DNA from 2 places in the Paraconexibacter sp. AEG42_29 genome. Region 2 is predicted to be linked to the other one. Evidence: riboswitches for the same ligand, from Rfam matches in the RefSeq annotation. Region 2 holds a riboswitch; the other holds the start of a gene.

Region 1 (4,399 bases), 2.8 Mb from region 2:
GCTCGACGAAACCCGCGTCCGTCCCCGCTCCCGCGAGGCGCGCTGGCCGAGCGCGAGCGACGACGCCCTCGTCCGCGGCGCGATCACCGGCGCGGACGGCGCGTTCGACGAGATCTTCGCCCGCTACCACGCCCCGCTCGTGCGGTACTGCCGCGGGATCCTGCTCGACGACGACCTCGCCCAGGACGCCGCGCAGAACGCCCTCGCCGCCGCGCTGCGTGCGCTGCAGGGCGGCCGCTCGACGCCGCAGGCCCTCGGTCCCTGGCTCTACCGCATCGCCCAGCGCGAGGCGTTCGACCTCTCCCGCCGCCGCCGGCAGGACGCCGCGGCCCGGCAGTTCGACGGGCCCGACGGCGAGGAGGCGCTGCTGCAGGTCGCCGCCCCGAACGACGAGCGCGTCCGCGAGCGGCTGCGCGAGCTCGTGGGCGACCTGAGCCGGCTCCCGCTGCGCCAGCGCAGCGCGCTGATGCTGCGCGAGCTCAGCGGCCTGGGCTACGCGGACATCGCGATCGCGCTCGACACCACCCCCGCCGCCGCCCGCCAGTCCGTCCTGGAGGCGCGCACCGCCCTGGTCGACGTCGGCGACGGTCGCCGCGACAGCTGCAGCGACGTGCGCGCCCTGATCGACAGCGGCGACCGCCGCAAGCTGCGTGGCCGCCGCGTGCAGGCGCACCTCTCGGACTGCACCGGGTGCCGCGGCTTCGCCGGGCGCATCGACGACCGCCGCCGTGACCTCGCACTCCTCTTCCCCCTCGCTCCGGCCCTGGCCTCGGGCAGTGGCGCCCTCGCGATCGTGACCGGCGGCGGCGTGGCCGCGGGCGGGGCCGGCGTCGCCGCGGGCGGCTGGTCGCTCGGGCTCGGCAGCCTCGGCAGCGCCGGGGTCGCGAAGTGCGCCGTCGCGTGCACCGCGGCCCTGGTCGGCGTCGGCGCGATCGGCGAGCAGGTCGTCGTCCACCCACCGGCCAAGAAGCCGCGCGTCGAGGTCGTCGCCCAGGCGCCGCAGCCGTCCGGATCCGTGGCGTCGCCCTCGGCGACCGCCGCCCCCACGCCGTCCGCGCGCAAGGTCCGCGCCAAGGCGCCGGCGCGCGCCGCGACCGGCGCAGCCGCGAGCAAGGCGAAGGCCAAGCCCGCGCGGACCTGGTCCGGCGGGAGCGCCGTCGCCGTCCGCATCCCGGCGCGCACGGGCAGCGGTTCCGCGGCCCCGGCCGCCACGTCGACCACCGCGGCCGGCGGCACCGCACCCGCCGACCCCGCCGCACAGGCGACGACGTCCACCCCCGCCGCCGTCAGCACGCCGTCCCCGGCGCCCAGCACGGTCGCCGCGACCCCGGTCTCGATGTCCGGGGGCACGACCAACAAGACCCAGGCCGCGCTCGCCGGCGAGCTGCAGAAGAAGACCAGCGAGGTGGTCGCGCAGCTGACGGCGCAGACCGGCGACGCGGTCAAGAACGTGGTCGAAGGGTCGCTCGCGGTGACGCAGCAGACCTTAAGCGCCGTGCAGAAGACGGTCCAGAACGTGACGAACACGGCGCTGAGCGGGGTCCAGGCCCAGCTCGAAGCGCTGAAGCGGCTGATCCACCCCCAGAGCCAGCCGTAGCTTCCCGTCCGCAGTAGCGCCTACGCGCCACCTGCGGAAAGTTTTCCAAGTAGCACCTCACATCGACGGTGCGCCTCCCCTCTTCACTGGTGAGGCTCATCGCCTCCCCCGGTCAGATCGGCCGGTCGGAAAAAGGCAAACCCGCTGCGAGGCGGGGACGCAAAACCAGGGGCCTGCACGCAGGCCGCCCAGTTACCCACAAGGAGATCCACCATGCCCCGTCGTACCCCCCTCGCCGCGCTCCTCACCAGCGCCGCACTGCTCACCGTGGCCCTGCCGGCCGCCGCCGACGCCGCCCCGAAGGCGACGCAGGCCTCGGTCAGCCAGCACATCGCGAAGGCGCAGTCCGCTGCGAAGAAGGTCACCCGCGCCACCAAGAAGGGCGACGTCGCCGCCGCCCGCAAGGCGCTCAAGACGTCCCGCCACGAGGCCGTCGTCGCGTCCCGCGGCGCCCGCCAGCTGGCCGCCGGCGCCGGCGACAGCACCGCTGCCGCCAAGACCGCGGTCTGGTCGATCACCGCCGCCGCCGGCGCCCTCGGCGAGTCGCTGACGCGCTTCTCGAACCTCGTCCCGACGACCGGCGACGAGAAGCTGCAGAAGCTGCTCGCCGGCTCGCTGCCCGGCACCGCCGCCGGTCACGCGCAGCTCGTCGAGGAGCTCACCGCCCTCGTGAACGAGCTGAGTGGCGGCGCCCAGGCGCTGGCCGCCCAGGCGCTCGCCGCCCTGCAGGCCGCTGCGCCCGTCCAGGTCCAGCAGATCGCGGCGATCGCGGGTATCGACGACCTCCCGGCGCAGGTCGGCACGCTGATCCAGACCGCGCTGTCGACCGCGACGGCCGCGCTGCAGACCGGCCTGACCGAGCTGACGAAGCTCCTCCCGGTCCTCCCGGCCCAGACCGAGGCGCAGATCAGCACCGCGCTCGGCTCCATCACGTCGACGATCCACGAGCTGATCCCGATGCTGACCCAGATCACCGGCGTCGCCATCACGGCCGCGACCAACAGCGTCAAGCAGGCCACCGGCATCTGCCAGAGCCTCCTGAGCGGCCTGCTGGGCGGCTTCCTCGGCGACAACACCCCGGCCGCCGGCACCGAGACCGGCTCCACGGGCGCGGGCAACGCGTCGAGCGGCGGGCTCCTGTCCGGCCTCATCAAGATCCCGCTGAGCCTGCCCTCGGGCATCCTGGGCGGCCTGTCGAGCCTGCTCGGCGGCGGCGGCGGCCTCTTCGGCGGCCTGCTCGGCCGGTAGCCCCTCCGCAGCACCCGGTTCGGCGCGACGCCGCGGCACCTGCCGCGGCGTTCGTCGTTCCGGGGTCGTTCGTCAGGCGCGCTGCTCGGTCGGCATGGCCCGCGCAGCCACACCGCGCTGGACGGCGAACAGCAGTAGGCCCGCGACCAGCCCCCAGAACGGCGCGCTGATCTGGAAGGCGGTGATGCCCGACGCGCTCACGACGAGCGTCGCCACGGCCGCGTCGCGGGTCGCCTCGGTGGCGACGGCCGCCGCCAGCGCGCCCGCCAACGGAGCCAGCAGCGCCAGGCCGGCCACGCACTGCACGAGGACCGGCGGCGCCGAGGACACGAGCGCGACCGCCAGGCCCGCCCCGAGCCCGAGCACCAGGTAGACGACCCCGCCCGCGACCGAGGCGACCCAGCGCCGCTCGGGATCCGGGTGGGCGTCCGGACCGGCCGACAGGGCGGCGGTGATCGCCGCCAGGTTGATCGCGTGGCCGCCGAACGGCGCGGACAGGATCGAGCCCGCCCCGGTGCTGAGCAGCACGGGCCGCAGCGGCGGGCGGTACCCGAACGAGGCGAGGACGGTCATCCCCGTCACGTTCTGCGAGGCCATCGTGACGATGAACAGGGGCAGCGCGATGCCGACGAGCGCGCCCAGCGTGAAGGCCGGCGTGGTGAGCTCGGGCCGGGCGAGCAGCCCGCCGTCGGGGGCGTCGAAGCCGCCGCCCAGCGCGGTCGCGACCGCCGCGGCGACGAGCGCTCCTGGCACGGCCCAGCGGCGGGCCAGGACGACGAGGGCGAGCCACGTCGCCACGACCGGTCCGGCCTGCGCGGGGATCTCGACCACCGCCCGTGCCGGTCCCGCGCAGATGGGGAGCAGGACGCCGGCGAGCATCGCGCTCGCCAGCGGACCGGGGATCGCCGCGATCAGCCGGCCGAGGCGCGCCCACAGGCCGGCGAGGACCGTGAGCCCGCCGGCGATCACGAACGCGCCCACTGCGGCCGGCCAGCCGCCGCCGGGGACGCCGACCGTCGCCAGCAGCGCGGCCCCCGGCGTCGACCAGGCGATGCTCGCCGGGACGCGCAGCCGCAGGCCGATCCCGATCGCGACGATCCCCATGACCACGCACAGCGCCAGCAGGCCGGACGCCGCCTGCGCGTCCGTCGCCCCGACGCCGTTGAGGCCCGTCAGCACGACGGTGAACGAGCTCGCGAAACCGACCAGGGACGCGACGACCCCTGCCGCGACGGGCTGCGCCAGGTCCGCCCGCCGGGTCATGACGCGGGGACGGGGTAGGAGATCCAGTCCAGGACGCGGCTGTCGCGTTCGGCGACGTACCGGTGCGGCGTGTCGGCGGCGAACCACACGGCGTCGCCGGGCTTGAGGGCGACCTCCTCGCCGAGCGGCCCGGCGCGCAGCCGCCCGCTGAGGCAGACGACGACCTCCTCGGTCCCCGGGAGGTGGCCGTCCGACGCCTGCTCGGTCCCGTGGCCGAACGTGATGTCGAACAGCTCGGTGCGCCGTGGCCGGCCGTCGGCGTGCAGCAGGTGGACGGTGCCGGCCGCGGTC
Region 2 (4,399 bases):
ATGGCCTACGTGGTCCATGGGCAGCTGTGGTCGCCGCCGCCGCGCGCCGAGGTGACGACAGTCTCCGATGTCGGGGCGTTCCAGGTGCTCTCGTGCGTCGGGGACCAGTGTCCGCGACCCACCCGTTAAACGCCGCGAGGCGGGCCCGTGGGCCCGCCTCGCGGATGAAGCTCGATGGGGCCTGGGGCTACCAGACGCCGCCGGCGGGGCAGCCGCCCGTGCCGGCCGTGGTGCAGGCGCGGGTGTAGGAGCCCGGCGAGCCCGAGGTCTTCGTGATCGAGAAGACCTGCGTGTTGGCGGTCGAGGACACCGCGTTGATGGTGTAGCCCGCGCCGCCGAGGCCGGTGACCGTGACGGCGGAGTCGCCGGCGCCGAGGACCTGCGGGTTCGTCGCGCAGGCAGCGATGACCGTCGCGGTCGCGCCGGTGCCGTCCGCCGCGCAGGACTCCATCTGCGTCACGGCGTTACGCGCATCAGACTTCGCGGCGGAGTCCTTGGCCTTGTCGGACTGACCGAGGAAGGAGGGCAGGGCGATCGCGGCGAGGATACCGATGATCAGGATGACGACCAGGAGCTCGATGAGGGTGAAGCCCTCGTCGGAGTTCTTCTTGGCCAGCAGGTTACGCAGCATGTGAATCCTCCAGGGATTGCAATGAGTGGACCGATCTGAGTGAGTCAGTAACCCGCGGTATCCATCTGGCCGTGGGGGTCCACTTCAACCCCGGTGGCAACCCGGCTGCCTCGCTCGTCGCGAGGCCCTTGGGCTTTGCGTCCCACCCTCACGAGTGGTTTGCCGTTTTCACCTTAGGACTGCTCAATACCCCTATCGGAGGACTGTCGCGCGGACTAAAGCCCTTCCCCACAATTTCTTTTGGACTGGACGTTTGTTCTAGGTGGACGACCCCAGCCTGCCCAGGTACCGCGGGCCCGCGCAACCGCAGCAAGGGCTCACGGAGGCCGGTTTAACGCCGCGAGGCGGGCCCGTGGGCCCGCCTCGCGGATGAAGCTCGATGGGGCCTGGGGCTACCAGACGCCGCCGGCGGGGCAGCCGCCCGTGCCGGCCGTGGTGCAGGCGCGGGTGTAGGAGCCCGGCGAGCCCGAGGTCTTCGTGATCGAGAAGACCTGCGTGTTGGCGGTCGAGGACACCGCGTTGATGGTGTAGCCCGCGCCGTTGGTCGTGACGGTGACGGCGGAGTCGCCGGCGCCGAGGACCTGCGGGTTCGTCGCGCAGGCAGCGATGACCGTCGCGGTCGCGCCGGTGCCGTCCGCCGCGCAGGACTCCATCTGCGTCACGGCGTTACGAGCGTCCGACTTCGCGGCGGAGTCCTTGGCCTTGTCGGACTGACCGAGGAAGGAGGGCAGGGCGATCGCGGCGAGGATACCGATGATCAGGATGACGACCAGGAGCTCGATGAGGGTGAAGCCCTCGTCGGAGTTCTTCTTGGCCAGCAGGTTACGCAGCATGTGAATCCTCCAGGGATTGCAATGAGTGGACCGATCTGAGTGAGTCAGTAACCCGCGGTATCCATCTGGCCGTGGGGGTCCACTTCAACCCCGGTGGCAACCCGGCTGCCTCGCTCGTCGCGAGGCCCTTGGGCTTTGCGTCCCACCCTCACGAGTGGTTTGCCATTAGCACCTTGGGACTGCTCGAGGCCGCTATCGGTCGATGTGCGCGCGGACTTGAGGCCCGGTGACGTGCTCCTCCGGAAACTGGACGCTCGTTCGATGTCGGACACCGTGCGTCTTAAACGCCGACGAGGCGGGCCCGGGGGCCCGCCTCGCGGATGAAACTGATGGGGTCTGGGGCTACCAGACGCCGCCGGCGGGGCAGCCGCCCGTGCCGGCCGTGGTGCAGGCGCGGGTGTAGGCGCCCGGCGAGCCGGCGGCCTTGGTGATGCGGAAGACCTGCGAGGCCGCCGTCGAGGACACCGCGCTGATGGTGTAGCCGGAGCCGTTCACGGTGACGGTGACGGCGGAGTCGCCGGCGCCGAGGACCTGCGGGTTCGTCGCGCAGGCAGCGATGACCGTCGCGGTCGCGCCGGTGCCGTCCGCCGCGCAGGACTCCATCTGCGTCACGGCGTTACGCGCATCAGACTTCGCGGCGGAGTCCTTGGCCTTGTCGGACTGACCGAGGAAGGAGGGCAGGGCGATCGCGGCGAGGATGCCGATGATCAGGATGACGACCAGGAGCTCGATGAGGGTGAAGCCCTCGTCGGAGTTCTTCTTGGCCAGCAGGTTACGCAGCATGTGAATCCTCCAGGGATTGCAATGAGTGGACCGATCTGAGTGAGTCAGTAACCCGCGGTATCCATCAGGCCGTGGGGGTCCACTTCAACCCCGGTGGCAACCCGGCTGCCTCGTATTGCGGACGAGGCCCTTGGGCTTTGCGTCCCACCCTCACGAGTGGTTTGCCGTTAGCACCTTGGGACTGCTCAATTGCCCTATCGGACGACATTCGACCGGACTAAAGACCATCCCCGGAAATTGTTCGAACCTGGACATCTGTACTAGGGGCCGCACCCCAGCGCGGTGGGCGTCCGGGTCAGCCGGCGCTGTCGGCCCGGCGGGCCGCCTGCGCGTCGTGCGCGGGTATGAAGGTGCCGGAGCCCTCGCACCACGGACAAGGGACCTCGTGTGCATCCCCGCCCAGCTTGGAGCTGAGGCGGCCGGTGCCGCGGCACGGCGAGCACGGGGCGGGATCGGGCGAGGGTTCGTCGGTCACGGGGCGCGGAGCGTAGCGCCGTGACGTTGCTCGCGACGCGAGGTGGACGTTCGGCAATCCGCCCCTCCCCACTATTGGGGATGCAGGCTCGCTGCCGATAAGAGCAGTGTGAAGGACAACGGCCACCCCACCCGCACCGACGCAGGCTTCACGATCGTCGAGGTCATGGTCGCGATGATGATCCTGCTGGTCGGGGTCCTCGCGATGCTCAACTTCACGCTCTCCGGCGCGAGCAGCACCGGGAAGACCGCCGCTCGCGAGCAGGGCACGAACGTCGCCCGCGAGCTCATCGAGCGCAGCCGACAGGTCCCCTACGCCAACGTGACGGCGACCACAGCTCCGGCGCAGCTCCGGGCGACGCTCCCTGACGCCGGCGCGCTCTCGGGCTCGTCGTTCGCGGTCACGCGGCGCGGCACCACCTACACCGTCTCCATCGCGGCCTGCTCGATCGACGACCCCTCGGACGGCGTCGGCGTTGGTGACGCCACGTACTGCGCCAACCCGAACGGCTCGGCCGGCCCCGGCAGCGCCGCCACGAGCACCGCGGTGGGCCTGAACGTCCTGGGCATCTCGGTCGCCGCCGGCGGCAGCCTGCTGAGCACGGTCTGCAACGCGCTTGGCACCAACTCCACCATCCTGAACGCCGTCACGGCCGCGGTCAGCGCCATCGCGCCCGTCTCGGCCTGCACGAGCACGTCGGGGACGGCGGCGTTCGACAGCCGCCCCGACGACCTGCGCCTGGTCCAGGTCACCGTCAACTGGACGAAGGGCACGGCGCAGACGCTCCGGCAGACGACGCTGCTCACGAACCCGCTGCCGAACGACTGCCCCATGGCGCTCGCCCAGGTGACCACCGCCACCCCCCTGCCCTCCGGCTGCCCCACCCCCACCTCATGACTCCACCCCGCCCACGTCGCCGGGACGACGACGGCCTGACCCTCGTCGAGCTCCTCATCGCGATGTCGTTGTCGACGATCGTGCTGCTCGCGACCTTCCAGTCCTTCGACGTCTTCTCGTCGGAGACGACGAAGCAGACGCGGCAGACCGGTGCCAACGACACCGCCCGCGCGACGATGGACAGGGTCGTCGACGACCTCCGGGGCGCGTCCACCATCCGGACTGCCGCTGCCAACGACCTCGTCTACTCCGTCGCCACCGCCACCGGGTCGCGGTCCGTCCGCCTGTGCGTCACCGGGACCACGCTCTACCAGTCCAGCTCGACCACCACCACCACGCCTGGCAGCGCCTGCGGCGTCGCCGGGACCGGCTGGACCCAGGGTGTCGTCGGCACGGTTCCCGCCGCGGGCACCACGGGCTTCACCTATGACGGTGCCGCGTCGTCCGCGACGCCCGCGGCCGTCAAGTCCGTCGGCATCACGCTGAACATCGACGCGACCAGCGCCAAGTCGGTCGCCACGAGCACCCTGCGGGCCAGTGCGACCGTGCGCCGGACCGCCGGTCAGCTGCCGATCTCCGACGGCGACGTCAAGGTCGACTGCAACAGCACCGGGCCGCTACTGACGCTCGGCGCCGGACTCAGCGGGCTGAACGTCGCGAGCGTCACCTACGCCAGCACCGGCGGGGTGACGCTCGGAACGGGCGTCACCGGAACCCCGGTCCAGCTGACGATCCCGAAGGCAGTCACCACGATCCTGGCGACGATCACCGACACCGCCG

The links. Region 2 has a riboswitch for cyclic di-GMP ahead of DSM112329_RS15515 (type II secretion system protein). Riboswitches for the same ligand answer to the same signal wherever they lie in the genome.
Region 1: linked by a shared signal. The riboswitch ahead of DSM112329_RS02075 (hypothetical protein) and the one ahead of DSM112329_RS15515 (type II secretion system protein) in region 2 are both predicted to bind cyclic di-GMP.

The regions. Positions count from the first base shown of each region.
Region 1 covers NZ_CP114014.1:428,948-433,346, reverse strand. Annotated here, with positions in the region: gene DSM112329_RS02080 (sigma-70 family RNA polymerase sigma factor) at 1-1,597, shown strand, start outside; cyclic di-GMP riboswitch class I at 1,722-1,797, shown strand; gene DSM112329_RS02075 (hypothetical protein) at 1,811-2,845, shown strand; gene DSM112329_RS02070 (benzoate/H(+) symporter BenE family transporter) at 2,918-4,108, opposite strand; gene DSM112329_RS02065 (XRE family transcriptional regulator) at 4,105-4,399, opposite strand, start outside.
Region 2 covers NZ_CP114014.1:3,180,828-3,185,226, forward strand. Annotated here, with positions in the region: gene DSM112329_RS15500 (hypothetical protein) at 1-129, shown strand, start outside; gene DSM112329_RS15505 (type II secretion system protein) at 188-631, opposite strand; cyclic di-GMP riboswitch class I at 724-805, opposite strand; gene DSM112329_RS15510 (type II secretion system protein) at 1,024-1,464, opposite strand; cyclic di-GMP riboswitch class I at 1,557-1,638, opposite strand; gene DSM112329_RS15515 (type II secretion system protein) at 1,807-2,247, opposite strand; cyclic di-GMP riboswitch class I at 2,340-2,423, opposite strand; gene DSM112329_RS15520 (prepilin-type N-terminal cleavage/methylation domain-containing protein) at 2,831-3,619, shown strand; gene DSM112329_RS15525 (prepilin-type N-terminal cleavage/methylation domain-containing protein) at 3,616-4,399, shown strand, end outside.